DNA from 2 places in the Streptomyces sp. NRRL F-5755 genome. Region 1 is predicted to be linked to the other one. Evidence: riboswitches for the same ligand, from Rfam matches in the RefSeq annotation. Region 1 holds a riboswitch; the other holds the start of a gene.
The links. Region 1 has a riboswitch for S-adenosylmethionine ahead of ADK86_RS22330 (aminotransferase class V-fold PLP-dependent enzyme). Riboswitches for the same ligand answer to the same signal wherever they lie in the genome.
Positions count from the first base shown of each region.

Region 2: linked by a shared signal. The riboswitch ahead of thrC (threonine synthase) and the one ahead of ADK86_RS22330 (aminotransferase class V-fold PLP-dependent enzyme) in region 1 are both predicted to bind S-adenosylmethionine.

Region 1 covers NZ_LGCW01000262.1:98,590-106,058, forward strand. Annotated here, with positions in the region: gene ADK86_RS22310 (NYN domain-containing protein) at 1-644, opposite strand, end outside; gene ADK86_RS22315 (hypothetical protein) at 676-915, opposite strand; gene ADK86_RS22320 (rhomboid family intramembrane serine protease) at 1,189-1,908, shown strand; gene ADK86_RS22325 (Lrp/AsnC family transcriptional regulator) at 1,905-2,186, shown strand; gene ADK86_RS22330 (aminotransferase class V-fold PLP-dependent enzyme) at 2,285-3,667, opposite strand; SAM riboswitch class IV at 3,840-3,957, opposite strand; gene trpD (anthranilate phosphoribosyltransferase) at 4,042-5,106, opposite strand; gene ADK86_RS22340 (cytochrome b) at 5,254-6,891, opposite strand; gene ADK86_RS22345 (ubiquinol-cytochrome c reductase iron-sulfur subunit) at 6,888-7,469, opposite strand, start outside.
Region 2 covers NZ_LGCW01000039.1:25,975-33,443, reverse strand. Annotated here, with positions in the region: gene ADK86_RS07075 (extracellular solute-binding protein) at 1-1,119, shown strand, start outside; gene ADK86_RS07070 (DUF3263 domain-containing protein) at 1,201-1,470, shown strand; gene otsB (trehalose-phosphatase) at 1,573-2,430, shown strand; gene ADK86_RS07060 (alpha,alpha-trehalose-phosphate synthase (UDP-forming)) at 2,447-3,907, opposite strand; gene ADK86_RS07055 (glucosyl-3-phosphoglycerate synthase) at 4,003-4,950, opposite strand; SAM riboswitch class I at 5,114-5,266, shown strand; gene thrC (threonine synthase) at 5,284-6,573, shown strand; gene ADK86_RS07045 (MoaD/ThiS family protein) at 6,729-7,007, shown strand; gene ADK86_RS07040 (cold-shock protein) at 7,441-7,469, shown strand, end outside.

The DNA of each region.
Region 1 (7,469 bases):
GCCTTGCGCACCGCCGCCTCACCGCGCTTGACGTCGCTGAGCGCGCTGCGCAGCTTGCGCTGCAACGACTCGTTCTCCTTGCGCAGCGCGTCCAGGTCGCCGCGGACGCGCTCGGCCTCGCTCCGCGCCTCCGCGCGGGCCCGCGCCAGTTCCTCGCGCAGCGCCGCCAGCTCGCGCTCCGCCTCCTCGCCGGCCCGCTCGGCGCGGGCGCGCTGCGCCTCCTCACCGGCCGCCGCGACGAGCTTGACCCAGCCCTCGGGGCGCAGCACATAGGCCGCCGCCGCGACATCGAGCGGGTCGGCGGCGGCGGGCGGGGTGCCGTTGTCCAGCGCCTCGGCCAGCTCCGGCTGGGCCTCGCGCAGCCGGCTCGCGATCCGCTGCCGGAAGACCGCGTCGTTCTCCAGCGCCGCCGCCATCGCGTTGCCCGCGAACTTGGCGCGGCGGCTGGGGGTGAACCGGGCGTACTGCCGCAGCGGCGGCGGAAGTTCGGTGACCGTCAGGCCGCCGAACGCCTCCGCGGTGAGCGCCACGACGCGGCGCCGCACGCCCTCGGGCAACGGACGGTCGAGCACCTCGTCCGCCGCGGCCGCACCGGCCTCGGCATCGCGCTCCGCCCCCGCAGGCCCATCTGGACGCTCCACCACTGCTGCATCGCTCCGATCTCAGGCGCTCGACTCAGGCGCTCGCGCCCGGCCGGTCCACCAGCTCGATCTGGTCGACCGCGTTGCACCAGCGGCAGCGCACGGACTCGATGCTCTCACTGCGCACCTCGCGCTCCTCCACCTTCGCTTCCCCGGCCAGGTCGAAATGGAGGTACTCCACGGCCTCGGACCGGCGGGTCACATCGAAGCGCGTCAGGTTGCCGCACAGCGTGCAGCGCCACCGGGTCCCGTCCGTCGGCAGGGGAACAGCCATGGTGTCGTCCTCTTTCGTCACGCTCGGGCGAGCGGGGCTCGTGCTGTCGTTCGGGGGCTTCCCGCGGTGCGCCGTCGGACTGCGGAAGTACGCGGGGTACTGCCCGTACCCTACGGCCTGATGCCGGTACGGTGCGGGCCCCGGCCGAGAGGCGGGACGCGGCGAGGCGCTCTGTCCCGAATGCCCCCATTGAGCCATGATCACTTCATGACGGCCCCGCCCCTGATCCCCCGGACGCCCCGCGTCCGCTCGGTGCTGACCGTGTTCTCCCGCATGACGAACGTCCTGATCGCCGTGTGCTGTGTCCTCTTCGTCCTCGGCCCCGCCTCCGGCCTCAACGGCATATACGGCACCGGCGACGCCGTCGTCCAGGCCCAGACCGCGTACTTCGAACGGTGGGGCGTCATCCCGCGCGACCTGTGGAGCGGCTCGCCGCGCGCACTGCTCACCCCGCTGACCGCCCTGTTCGTACACGGCAGCTGGCTGCACCTGCTGGGCAACGTGCTCTTCCTGTACGTCTTCGGCGGCATGGCCGAATCCCGGATGGGCCGGCTGCCGTTCACCGTCTTCTACGTCGTGACCGGCTACCTGGCCCTGATGGGCTACGCTGCCGCGCACGCCGCCTCCGGCCAGACCCTGGTCGGCGCCTCGGGGGCGATCTCCGGAGTGCTGGGAGCCTTCCTGTACCTGTTCCCCAGGGCCCGGGTCACCAGTCTCTACCCGTTCCTCTTCTTCCTGCCGCTGCGCTTCCCCGCCTGGATCGTGCTGCTCTTCTGGTTCGTCCTCCAGTGGCTCGCCGCGCAGCGCGACCCCAGCACCCCGGGCGTTGCCTACCTGGCCCATGTCGTGGGCTTCGCCCTGGGCTTCCTCTACGCCTGGGTGCGCTACCGGCCCGCCCCCTGTCCGCCGCGGGACGCCGTCGCGGCCACGGGTAGTGTGGGGTCCGCCGGAACGGCGAAGCAGCAGGCGACCGAGGGAGAGAGCCAGCCGTGATCACTTCGATCGTGCTCATCAAGACCAGTGTGGACCGCATCCCGGAGATCGCGGAGAAGATCGCCGCGCTGGAGGGCGTCAGCGAGGTCTACTCGGTCACCGGTGCGCACGACCTGATCGCGATGGTGCGGGTCGCCCAGCACGACGAGCTGGCGGACGTCATCCCCGGCCGGATCAGCAAGATCCCGGGCGTCGCCTCCACCGAGACGCACATCGCCTTCCGTACGTACTCCCAGCACGACCTGGAAGCGGCCTTCGCCATCGGCCTGGACGCCTGAGAGCCTGGCCGGCGCGGGCGGCTGTGCCCGCCCGCGCCGGCGTCACCCGCGCCGCGGCGCCCGGACAGCGGAGCGCCGCGGCAGGGTGGTCCTGAGGGCTACGCCGCCGTGTCCGGCACGCAGCGCCCGTCCTCGGTGCGGTAGCTCCACCGCGCGCCGTCCGCGACCAGCTCCTTGACGGCCCGTACGAAGCGGTCCACGTGCTCGTCGGGCGTACCGGCGCCGAAGCTCACCCGGATGGCGTTCAGGCTCTTCTCCCCCGGCGCGCCCTCCGGCGCACCGCACTCGCCGGGCGCCTGCGACTCGGCGCCCAGCAGGGTCCGTACGAGCGGGTGCGCGCAGAACAGCCCGTCGCGGACGCCGATTCCGTACTCCGCCGAGAGGGCCGCCGCGAAGTGCGAGCTGTTCCAGCCGCGGACCACGAAGGACAGCACGCCCACCCGCGGCGCGTCGTCCCCGAACAGCGACAGCACGGTCACCTCGGGCACCTCGGCGAGGCCCGCCCGTACCCGCTCGACCAGGTGCTGCTCCCGGGCGACCAGGTTCTCGAACCCCGCCTCGGTGAGGGCCTTGCAGGCGGCGGCGATGGCGTAGGCGCCGATGACGTTGGGCGAACCGGCCTCGTGGCGGGCGGCGGTGGTGTGCCACTCGACGTCCACCCCGCCGTCGGAGCGGCGCGCGACCGTACGGCTGGCGCCGCCGCCCGCGAGGTACGGCTCCGCCTCCTGGAGCCAGTCCGCGCGCCCGGCCAGCACACCGGCGCCGAAGGGCGCGTACAGCTTGTGGCCGGAGAAGGCCACCCAGTCCACATCCAGTTCCGCGATGTCGACCGGGTGGTGCGGGGCGAGCTGGGCGGCGTCCAGCACGATCCGCGCGCCGTGCGCGTGCGCCGCCGCGGCCAGCTCCCGTACGGGCCACAGCTCACCGGTCACATTGGACGCACCCGTCACGCAGACCAGGGCGTTCTTGTACGGCTCGCGCTCCGCGAGCGCCCGCTCCAGGGTGTCCACCGCCTGCCCCGGCGTGCGCGGCGCGTCCAGGTAGGTCACCTCGACGTCCGTGCGCTGCTCCCAGGGCAGCAGCGAGGCGTGGTGCTCGGTCTCGAAGACGAAGACCCGGGTGTCCGCGGGCAGCACCGCGGCCAGCAGATTGAGCGAGTCGGTGGTGGAACGGGTGAAGACCACCTGGTCTCCTTCCCGGACCCCGAGGAACCGGGCCACCTCCGCCCGGCTGTTCTCGAACAGGTCGGTGGACAGCTGCGAGAGGTAGCCCGCGCCGCGGTGCACACTGCCGTAGTACGGGGCGTACGCGGCCACGTCGTCCCAGACGCGCTGGAGCGCGGGGGCGCTGGCGGCGATGTCCAGCGCCGCGTACTCGACCTCGCCGCCGGTGACGAGCGGGACCAGGACGTCGCGACCCAGCACGGGCAGCGGGGCGCAGACGGCGGAAGCGGAATCGGTGGCGGCAGCGGAAACAGGCATGGCGAACTCCCGTGAAGGCAGGGCGACTTCGCTGCGGGGCGCACACGCCTGAGCGGGGCCGGCCGACAGCGGTGAAAGAAGAAAAGGGTGCGGAAAACGGGGCCGGACGGCCCTAACGCATTCGCTGCATCACGAGAGATCTCCCTCAAGGACCAGGATCCCTGGCACGAGGGATCCGCGCTTGCCGCAGACCTCGCTGCCTGCGGCCTGGTCATCACCCGGGGCACCCCGCCACGGACGGAGGGTTGCCGGACAGCGGGCCGGGGCCGTAGTCGCTGTCACTCGTGACCTGCGCAGCATCATGCCACACGAACAGACGCGCGCAAGGCCCGGTCCGCGATCCGGACCGAGCCCTGCGTCACATCACCGCCGGCTCAGGCGTTGCTGGCCGCCACCCACCGCTCCAGGGCCCGGCGGGCCGCGCCGGAGTCGATGGCCTCGGCGGCCCGCTCGATGCCCGCCGCGATCTGCTCGGCCAGCGGCGCCCCGGTCGGCGCCAGCGCCACCAGCGCCGCCGCCGAGTTCAGCAGCACCGCGTCGCGCACCGGCCCGTGCTCGCCGCCCAGCAGGCGGCGCGCCACGTCGGCGTTGTACGAGGCGTCGGCGCCGCGCAGCGCCTCCACGGGCACCAGGTCGATCCCCACGTCCCGCGGGTCGAAGGTCTCCTCCCGTACGGCGCCGTCGCGCACCACCCACACCTTGGAGGTGGCGGTGGTCGTCAGCTCGTCCAGCCCGTCGTCGCCGCGGAAGACCAGCGCGGAGGAGCCGCGCTCGGCCAGCACACCGGCCAGGATCGGGGCCATCCGCGCGTCGGCGACGCCGGTGGCCTGGGCGCGGACCTTCGCCGGGTTGGTCAGCGGGCCCAGCACGTTGAAGGTCGTACGGATGCCCAGCTCGCGCCGTGCGGCGGCGACGTGCCGCAGCGAGGGGTGGAACTTCACCGCGAAGCAGAAGGTGATGCCGGCCTCCGCGGCCACCTCGACGACCCGGCGCGGCGTCAGGTCGAGGTTGACGCCCAGCTTCTCCAGCACGTCGGACGCGCCGCTGGCCGACGAGGCGGCGCGGTTGCCGTGCTTGACGACCTTGGCGCCGGTGCCGGCGACCACGATCGAGGACATGGTGGAGATGTTGACGGTCTTGGCGCCGTCGCCGCCGGTGCCGACGATGTCCACGCTCGGCCCCGGCACCTCGATGAGGTTGGCGTGCGCGTACATCGTCCGTACCAGGCCGGAGATCTCGGCGACGGTCTCGCCCTTGGCGCGCAGCGCCACCGCGAACCCGGCGATCTGCGCGTCGGTGGCCTCGCCGCGCATGATCCGGTCCATCGCCCACGCGGTGTCGTCGGCGCTGAGGTCACGGCCCTGGAGGAGCGCGTCCAGTACGGCCGGCCAGGTGTGGGCCGCCACGCTGTCGCCGCCGTTCGGGGTCGCAACGTTCATGGTCCACACTCCTGGATTCGTGTCCTGCTGATGCGCAAAACCCTATCCGGCGTCCGGGCATGCCGAAGGGCCCCGTCCGATCCTCGAACGGGGCCCTCTGGGTGGCGTACTTACGCGGTGGTACTGCCGTGCGTCACACGGCGGGGATCAGTGGTGGCCGTGGCCGCTGGTGATCTCCTTGTACTCCTCCGGGGTCGGCTTCGGGATGACGTTGTCCTCGCCGTAGTAGCTCTTGGAGAGCTTGGCGCGGAGCTTCGTCGACCGCTTGACCTTCCGCTCGACACCGTTCTCGTCGACCTCCGGGCCGATCTCGAACGGCTTGGGCTGCTCGTGCTGCGTGAGCACGTGCAGCTGCTCCTGGTTGAGCGGCTCGTGCACCTCGATGAACTCACCGTGCGGCAGCCGCTTGATGATGCCGGACTCGCGTCCGTGCAGCACCTTGTCGCGGTCGCGGCGCTGGAGGCCCAGGCAGATCCGCTTGGTGACGATGAAGCCCAGGATCGGGCCCGCGAAGAACGCGATCCGCACGAACCAGGTGATCGAGTTGATCGACAGGTGGAAGTGGGTGGCCCACAGGTCGTTGCCACCGCCGACCAGCATCACCAGGTACGCGATCAGCCAGGCCACACCGAAGCCGGTACGGGTCGGGGCGTTGCGCGGGCGGTCCAGGATGTGGTGCTCGCGCTTGTCGCCGGTGACCCAGGACTCGACGAACGGGTAGACCGCGATCGCCACCAGCACCAGCGGGAAGATCAGGATCGGGATCAGCACACCGAAGTTGATGGTGTGGCCCCAGATGTCCCACTCCCAGCCGGGCATCACACGGACCAGACCCTCGGCGAAGCCCATGTACCAGTCGGGCTGGGCGCCGGTGGACACCTGGTCGGGCCGGTAGGGGCCGATGGCCCACACCGGGTTGATGCTGGCGACCGCCGCGATCACCGAGATCACGCCGAAGACCAGGAAGAAGAAGCCTCCGGCCTTGGCCATGTAGACCGGCAGCAGCGGCATGCCGACGACGTTCTTGTTGGTCTTGCCTGCACCCGGGAACTGCGTGTGCTTGTGGTAGAAGACCAGGATCAGGTGCGCCACCAGCAGGCCGAGCATGATGCCCGGCAGGAGCAGCACGTGGATCGTGAAGAACCTCGGGATGATGTCGTGCCCCGGGAACTCCCCGCCGAAGATGAACATCTGCAGGTACGAGCCGATCAGCGGCATCGCCAGGATGACACCCTCGATGAACCGGACGCCGGTGCCGGAGAGCAGGTCGTCCGGCAGCGAGTAGCCGGTGAAGCCGGTGAACATGCCGAGCACCAGCAGCAGGAAGCCGAACAGCCAGTTGACCTCGCGCGGCTTGCGGAAGGCGCCGGTGAAGAACACCCGCATCATGTGCACCATCATGCCGCCCAGGAAGACCAGGGCCGCCCAGTGGTGGATCTGCCGGATGAGCAGACCGCCGCGCACGTCGAAGCTGATGTCCAGCGTCGACTCGAACGCCTGCGTCATCCGGATCCCGTGCATGGGCACGTACGAGCCGTGGTAGGTCACCTCGGCCATGCTCGGGTGGAAGAACAGCGTCAGGTAGACGCCGGTCAGGATGATGATGATGAAGCTGTAGAGGCAGATCTCGCCCAGCATGAAAGACCAGTGGTCCGGGAAGATCTTGCGCATGTTGGACTTGGCGAGGCTGTAGATGCCCAGCCGGCCGTCCGCCCAGTCGGCGATCCGCTCGCCCCGCGGCGCCTGGCCGCGGCGCGTGGTGGTCGCGCTCGTCTCGTTACTCATCCGCGCTCCCAGAAGCTCGGGCCGACGGGCTCCGCGAAGTCGCTTACGGCTTCGAGGAAGCCGTCCTTCACCGTGATGTGCAGCTGCGGCAGGGCGTGTCCGGCGGGGCCGAAGATGACGCGTCCGCCGTCGGACAGGTCAAAGGTCGACTGGTGGCAGGGGCACAGCACGTGGTGCGTCTGCTGCTCGTAGAGGCTGATCGGGCAGCCCACGTGGGTGCAGATCTTCGAGTAGGCGACGATGCCCTCGTGCGACCAGTCCAGTTCCTGCTTGTCCTTGATGTTCTGCGGCTGGATCCGCACGAGCATCAGGGCGTCCTTGGCGATCTTGGTGTTGAACTCCTCGTCGTCCTCCTCCAGGCCCTCGGGCTTGGCGAACGTCAGGGAGCCGACCGCGATGTCCTCGGGACGCAGCGGGAGGTTGGTGGACTGGTTGACCAGGCGGACGCCCTTCTTCCAGCCCGTCGTGCGCAGCTTCTTCTCCGGCAGCGGACCGAGGTCGCGCAGCAGCACGACACCGGACAGCGGCACCACGGCCAGCGCACCGAACATGGTGTTGCGGATCAGCTTGCGGCGGCC
Region 2 (7,469 bases), on a different contig from region 1:
CAGCACTACTGGGACAAGCTCGTCAAGGACTTCGAGAAGCAGAATCCGAACATCAAGGTCGAGGTCTCGGTCTACAGCTGGAAGGACGTCGACAAGAAGGTCGAGGACATGGTCAAGTCCGGTAAGGCACCGGACATGGCGCAGATCGGCGCGTACGCGGACTACGCCGCCGAGGGCAAGCTCTACAGCGCCGACCAGCTGCTCTCCATACCCGTGCACGCCGACTTCGTGCCCGCCCTCGCGGAGGCGGGGGAGTACCAGCGCATCCAGTACGGCATGCCCTTCGGCGCCAGCACCCGCCGCCTGTTCTACAACAAGAAGCTCTTCGCCGAGGCCGGCATCACCAACCCGCCGCAGACCTGGGCGGACATCGCGGCGGACGCGGCCAAGCTCAAGGCCAAGGGCGTCAAGATGCCCTACGCGCTGCCGCTCGGCCCCGAGGAGACGCAGGCCGAGACGCTGATGTGGATGCTCAGCGGCGGCGGCAGCTACACCGACAGCATCGGCAAGTACACGATCGACTCGCCGCAGAACGTCAAGACCTTCGAATGGCTGAAGAAGGAGCTGGTCGGCCCGGGCCTGACCGGCACCGACCCGGCCAAGCTCAACCGCCAGGACGCCTTCAACGCCTTCGCGGCCGGTGACGTCGGCATGCTCAACGGCCACCCCACCCTGATGAAGCAGGCCGAGGCCAAGGGCATCGACTACGGCACCGTCGAGCTGCCGGGCCCCTCCGGCAAGGCCAAGGCGACCATGGGCGTCGCCGACTGGATGACGGCGTTCAAGCAGAACGGCCACCGCGACCAGGTCGGCAAGTTCCTCGACTTCGTCTACAACGAGAAGAACGTGATGGACTTCTCGGGTGAGTACGGCCTGCTGCCCGTCACCACCTCCGGGTCCCAGGCGATGCTCGCCAACAGCAAGTACGCCAAGCTGCACAGCTTCCTGGGCCAGCTGGCCGGGGCCGAGTTCTACCCCGCGAACAAGACCTCCTGGCCGCTGGTCAGCAAGACCGTCAAGGCCAAGATGGGCACCGCGGTGGGCGCCAACGGCAACCCCGCCGGTGTGCTCAGCGACATTCAGAACACGGCGAACGAGGCGGACAACGCCGGCCAGTGAGCAGGCCCCGCCGCACGCCCGGCCCTGGTGGGCGGGCGTGCGGCGGGGATTGTCATACCGCGGCCTTATCGTGGACGGGTGATGACGAGCGACGGCACCGAGGGCGGCACCGGAGGCGCCGGCACCGGAGCACTGTCCCCCCAGGACGAGGCGGTGCTCGCTGTCGAGCGCCGCTCCTGGCCGCGTCCCGGCGCCAAGGAGCGGGTCATCCGCGAGCGGCTCGGCATCTCGCCGACCCGCTACTACCAGCTGCTGAACGCCCTGCTGGACGACCCGCGGGCGCTCGCCCACGACCCGGTCACGGTCAACCGGCTGCGCCGCGTCCGCGAGGCCCGGCGCAGCCGCCGCTGAGCCCGTCGGGAGACGGCCGCGCGGCCCGGCTGCGGCGGCGCGCAGCGCCACTGCGTCCGTACGCCCGGCACGCGCCCGCGCCCGCCCGGTAATCTCGTCCCCATGGGCAGCCCCCCGAACACCATGCCGACGCCGGCCACCGAAGCGGGCCGGGACGGTCTTGCCGCGCTGCTGGACAGCCCCGGCCGCGCCGTGCTCGCACTCGACTTCGACGGCACGCTCGCCGGCATCGTGCCCGACCCCGAGAAGGCCCGCGCCCACCCCGGAGCCGTGGCGGCGCTGACCCGCCTGGCGCCACTGCTGGGCTCGCTGGTGGTCATCACCGGCCGCCCGGCCGGCGTCGCGGTGCGCCTCGGCGGCTTCGCGGACGCGCCGGGCCTGGAGCGGCTCGTGGTCCTCGGCGGTTACGGCGCCGAGCGCTGGGACGCGGCCACCGGCACGGTCCAGGCCCCTCCGCCGCCGCCCGGCGTCGCCGCCGTACAGGCCGAACTCCCCGGCGTACTGGACGGGCTGGGCGCCTGGCACGCCTCGTGGGTGGAGGACAAGGGCCGCGCCATCGCCGTCCACACCCGCCGCGCAGCGGACCCGCAGGCCGCGTTCGAGCTGCTGCGCGCCCCCCTGTACGCGCTCGCCGAGCGGCACGGCCTGATCGTCGAACCGGGCCGCTACGTCCTCGAACTGCGCCCGCCCGGCATGGACAAGGGCGTCGCGCTCGCCGACCACGTACGCGAGACCGGCGCCACCACCGTCCTCTACGGCGGCGACGACCTCGGCGACCTCGCCGCCTACTCCGCGGTGGACAAGCTGCGGTCGGACGGCCTGGCCGGGGTGCTGGTGTGCAGCGGCAGCGCGGAGGTCGCCGAGCTGGCGGGCCGTGCCGACCTCGTCGTCGACGGCCCGCCCGGCGTCGTCGCCCTGCTGCACGCCCTCGCGGACCGGCTGGGAGCGCCGCCCGCCTGAGGGGCCCCGGCGGCCGCTACCGCTCCAGCGCCCGCAGCTGCTGGAGGAACCACCGGTCCGGCGGCAGCGCGGTGGCCGCCGCGGCCAGCCGCTTCGTGCGCTCGGCCCGCTCGCCGTCCTCCAGGGACAGCGCCTCGTGCAGGGCGCGGGCGGTGCCCGTGATGTCGTACGGATTGACGCACAACGCGTCGTCGCCCAGCTCCTCGTACGCCCCGGCCTCCCGGGACAGCACCAGCGCGCAGCCCCGCTCCGAGATCACCGGGACCTCCTTGGCGACCAGGTTCATACCGTCCCTGATCGGGTTGACCAGCGCCACGTCGGCGAGCCGGTAGGCGGCCAGCGACCGGGCGAAGTCGTCCTTCACGTGCAGCACGACCGGCTGCCAGCCCGGGGTGCCGTACTCGGCGTTGATCTCCTCGGCCAGCCGCCCGACCTCGTCGGTGTACGCGCGGTAGACCTCCAGGTCCTGCCGGGAGGGGTAGGCGAACGCGACGTGCACGACCCGCTCGCGCCACTCCGGGTGCCCGGCCAGCAGCGCCCGGTACGCGCGCAGCCCGCGCACGATGTTCTTCGACAGCTCCGTACGGTCCACCCGGACGATCGTCTTACGGTCCGCGCCGCCGATCTGCTCGCGCAGCGCCGCCAGCCGCTCGTCCACGTCCGGCCGGTGCGCCCGCTCCCGCAGGAACTCCGCGTCCGCGCCGAGGCCGTGCACGCCGAGCCGGGTCGTACGGCCCTCGTGCGTGATGCTGACCCCGCCGTCCGCGCCGCGCGCCACCTCGGCGCCCAGCACCGCCGCGCAGCAGTCCGCGAACGCCTCGGCCCAGCGCCGGGTCAGGAACGCCGCCCGGTCGCCGCCCAGCATCCCGCGCAGCACCGCCTCGGCCACGTCGTCCGGCAGCATGCGGAAGTAGTCGGCGGGCGCCCACGGCGTGTGCGAGAAGTGCCCGATGCGCAGGTCGGGGCGGCGGGCGCGGAGCAGGCCCGGCACCAGCGTGAGGTGGTAGTCCTGTATCAGCACCACGGCGCCGGGCGCGGCCTCGTCGGCGAGCGCGTCCGCGAAGGCCGCGTTGTACGCCTCGTACGACGCCCACCGCGCGCGGAACGCGTCGTCGAAGGAGGGCTCCAGCGGCGTCTGGTAGAGCATGTGGTGGACGAACCAGAGCACCGAGTTCGCGATGCCGTTGTAGGCGTCGGTGAAGACATCGGCGGGGATGTCCAGCATGCGTACGTGCTGGCCGCCCGTATCGGCGGTGTCCAGGTGGCCGCCGCTGCGCCGGGCCGCCTCGCGGTCGCCGTCCCCGAGGGCGGCGCACACCCACACCGCACCGGCGTCGGACCCGATGGCGGAGAGTCCGGAGACCAGCCCGCCGCCGCCCCGTTTGGCGGTGAGCGCGCCGTCGTCCCCCTTCGTGTACGACACCGGGCCGCGGTTGGACGCGACGAGAACCTGGGCACCAGAACGCTCGGAGACCATGCTGCGAGACTAGCCCGCCGCCGATCCGCTCAAACGTGCGGAGTGCAGGGGAAACGTCACGGTTTCCGACGGGTACGAGGAGCCCTGGGCCCGCCTCAGGCCGCGCGCCGCTCCGCGTACTCCGGGATCTCCGCCATCGGCGGCCGCTCCTCGGTGTCCACGTCCCAGGTGCGCGGTACGAAACCGGCCTCGCCGCGCTCGAACTGGGTCAGCCGCGGGCGCACCAGGTGGCCGCGCGCCAGCCGCAGCTGCGCGGTGCGGTAGATCGCCGCGGCCATCCGGCCGAGCGCCTGGCCGCCCTGGTGGCGGTGCTTGCGCACCCCGACGTCCACCTGGGCCAGCGCGTCCAGCCCGGCCGTGTGCAGCGCGTCGACCAGCAGGCCCAGCTCCACGCCGTAGCCCACCGGGAACGGCAGCCGCTCCAGCAGGGACCGGCGGGCCGCGTACTCCCCGCCCAGCGGCTGCACGAACCCGGCCAGCTGCGGCCAGTGCAGGTTCAGCAGCGGACGGGCGACCAGCTCGGTGACCCGGCCGCCCTGGCCGGCCGCCTCGCCCAGCGGACGGTCGTACATGCCCTTGACGAACTGCACACCCGGGTCGGTCAGCAGCGGACCGACGATGCCGGAGACGAACGTGGCGGAGAACTCGCGCAGGTCCGCGTCGATGAAGCAGACGATGTCACCGCGGGTGACCAGCAGGGAACGCCACAGCACCTCGCCCTTGCCGGGCAGTGCGGGCAGCCGCGGCAGCACCTCGTCCCGGTGGACCACCCGCGCGCCCGCCTCCGCCGCGATCTTGGCCGTGCCGTCCGTCGACCCGGAGTCCAGCACGATCAGCTCGTCCACGAGCGGCACCGACGGTGTCATCAGTTCCGTACGGATCGCCTCGACGATCGCGCCGACCGTCGCCTCCTCGTCGAGCGCCGGCAGCACGACGGAGACCGTCTGCCCCGTCTCGCGCTTGGCAGCCAGCAGCCGGTCGAGCGGGCGGTCGTCGGCCGACCAGGACCGGCTGGCCAGCCAGCGCTCCACCTCTTGCAGCACCTGCGCGTCTCCTTCGTTCCCCGGACCACGATGTGATCCATCTCGCGGTGCGGACGGCTGTCTCGACCGCCCGGCCCTTCGGCTACAGTCTTGAACAACGCGATCGTCCCGGACATGCCGGGGTCGGCGCGACAAACGCCTGGGCCCCGGCCCAGCGCCATACCGCTCATCCAGAGGGGCAGAGGGATACGGCCCGTTGAAGCCCCGGCAACCCTCCAGCCGTCTCGTCTCCGCGCACGCCGCGGACCGCGGGGCTCCGGCTAGGGAAGGTGCCAATTCCGTCTCGTGGCGAGATGCGCCGCGAGGAAGATGAGGAGAAAGGGCCTCGCCTCCATGGCTGTGCAGTCTGCTGAAAGCACCACCCGCCCCACCGTTTCCCTGGGCCCCGCCGCCGCGCTGTCCTGCCGCGAGTGCGGCGAGCGCTTCGACCTCGGCCCGATCTTCGCCTGCGCGGCCTGTTTCGGCCCGCTGGAGGTGGCGTACGACCTGCCGGCCGGCGACCCCGAGGGCCTGCGCAAGCGGATCGAGGCGGGCCCGAACAGCATCTGGCGGTACGCGCCGCTGCTGCCCGTCCCGGCCGACGTGGCGGACAAGCCCAATCTGAACCCGGGCCTGACCAAGCTGGTCAAGGCCGACAACCTGGCCCGCGAGCTGGGCGTCACCGGCGGCCTGTACGTCAAGGACGACTCCGGCAACCCGACGCACTCCTTCAAGGACCGCGTCGTCGCCATCGCCGTCGAGGCCGCCCGCGCCTTCGGCTTCACCACCCTGTCCTGCTCCTCCACCGGCAACCTGGCCGGCGCGGTGGGCGCCGCGGCGGCCCGCGCCGGCTTCCGCTCCTGCGTCTTCATCCCGCACGACCTGGAGGCGGGCAAGGTCGTCATGGCCGCGGTCTACGGCGGCGAGCTGGTCGGCATCGAGGGCACCTACGACGACGTCAACCGCTTCTGCTCGGAACTGATCGGCGACCCGCTCGGCGAGGGCTGGGGCTTCGTCAACGTCAACCTGCGCCCGTACTACGGCGAGGGCTCCAAGACCCTCGCGTACGAGATCTGCGAACAGCTCGGCTGGAAGCTGCCGGACCAGATCGTCATCCCGATCGCGTCGGGCTCGCAGCTCACGAAGATCGACAAGGGGCTCAAGGAGCTGATCGCGCTCGGGCTGGTCGAGGGCCGGCCGTACAAGATCTTCGGCGCCCAGGCCGAGGGCTGCTCGCCGGTCTCGACCGCCTTCAAGGCCGGTCACGACGTCGTACGGCCGCAGAAGCCCGACACCATCGCCAAGTCGCTGGCGATCGGCAACCCGGCCGACGGCCCGTATGTGCTCGACATCGCCCGGCGCACCGGCGGTGCGGTCGAGGACGTGAACGACGGGCAGGTGGTGGACGCGATCAAGCTGCTGGCCCGTACGGAGGGCATCTTCGCGGAGACCGCCGGCGGTGTGACCGTGGGCGTGACCAAGAAGCTGATCGAGAACGGTCTGCTCGACCCGGCGCTGACCACCGTCGTGCTGAACACCGGCGACGGGCTCAAGACGCTGGACGCGGTCGCGCCGACCACCGGACCGACGGCCACCATCCGGCCGAGCCTGGACGCGTTCCGCGCGGCCGGCCTGGCGGGCTGACCGCCGCACGTCCGGACGCGCCCGTACGCGTCCACGCGCGTCCGCACACCTCCGTACGCGTCGGTACGCATCCGCCCGCGCCCCCGGGCCCCGGTACGCCCGCGCCCGCCCGCCCCTCCGCACACCCCTCCCGCGACCTGGAAGGCAGAAACACCATGAGCGTCAACGTCCGCATCCCGACCATCCTGCGCACCTACACCGGCGGCCGGGCCGAGGTGCCCGCCGAAGGGGCCACCCTCTCCGAGGTCATCCAGGACCTGGAGAAGAACCACGCCGGCATCGCGGCGCGCGTCCTGGACGACACCGGCAAGCTGCGCCGCTTCGTGAACGTCTACGTCAACGACGACGACGTGCGCTTCGAGCAGGGTCTGGAAACCCCGACGCCGGACGGCGCGGGCGTCTCGATCATTCCCGCGGTGGCCGGCGGCTGCTGAGCGCGGGAAAGCCGTAAGGATCATTTCCGGCCCTTCAGAGGGCCGGCGGCCGAAATCGCCCCGTCCACTGCGAAGCGGACGGGGCGATTCCGTGTTGTTAAAGGCGATACAGTTGAGGTGACCCCTCGTCGAGCCCGTGCCGAACGCATATGAGACCCCGGCAAGTTGTGGGCGAAGTGTGGACATGATTCGTCCCATTGGTGAGCTTTGCCCGGCCCGACTTGCCCGGGAGTAAGGGCTTATAACCGCATTTTTGCGATTGTTCGCGAGCAGAATTCTCGTCCGATTGACCTGTTGCGCTGGGCAGTTGGACAGATACATTCAGCGGCGGTCGACGCGTTCCGGCGCACACCCCCTCCTGTCGGGGGGTGAGGTCTGACCCGGGTCCGCGGAGTGCGGTCCTGTGCAAGGGCCAGTAATAGGGGAGTTAGGCATGGCTCAGGGCACCGTCAAGTGGTTCAA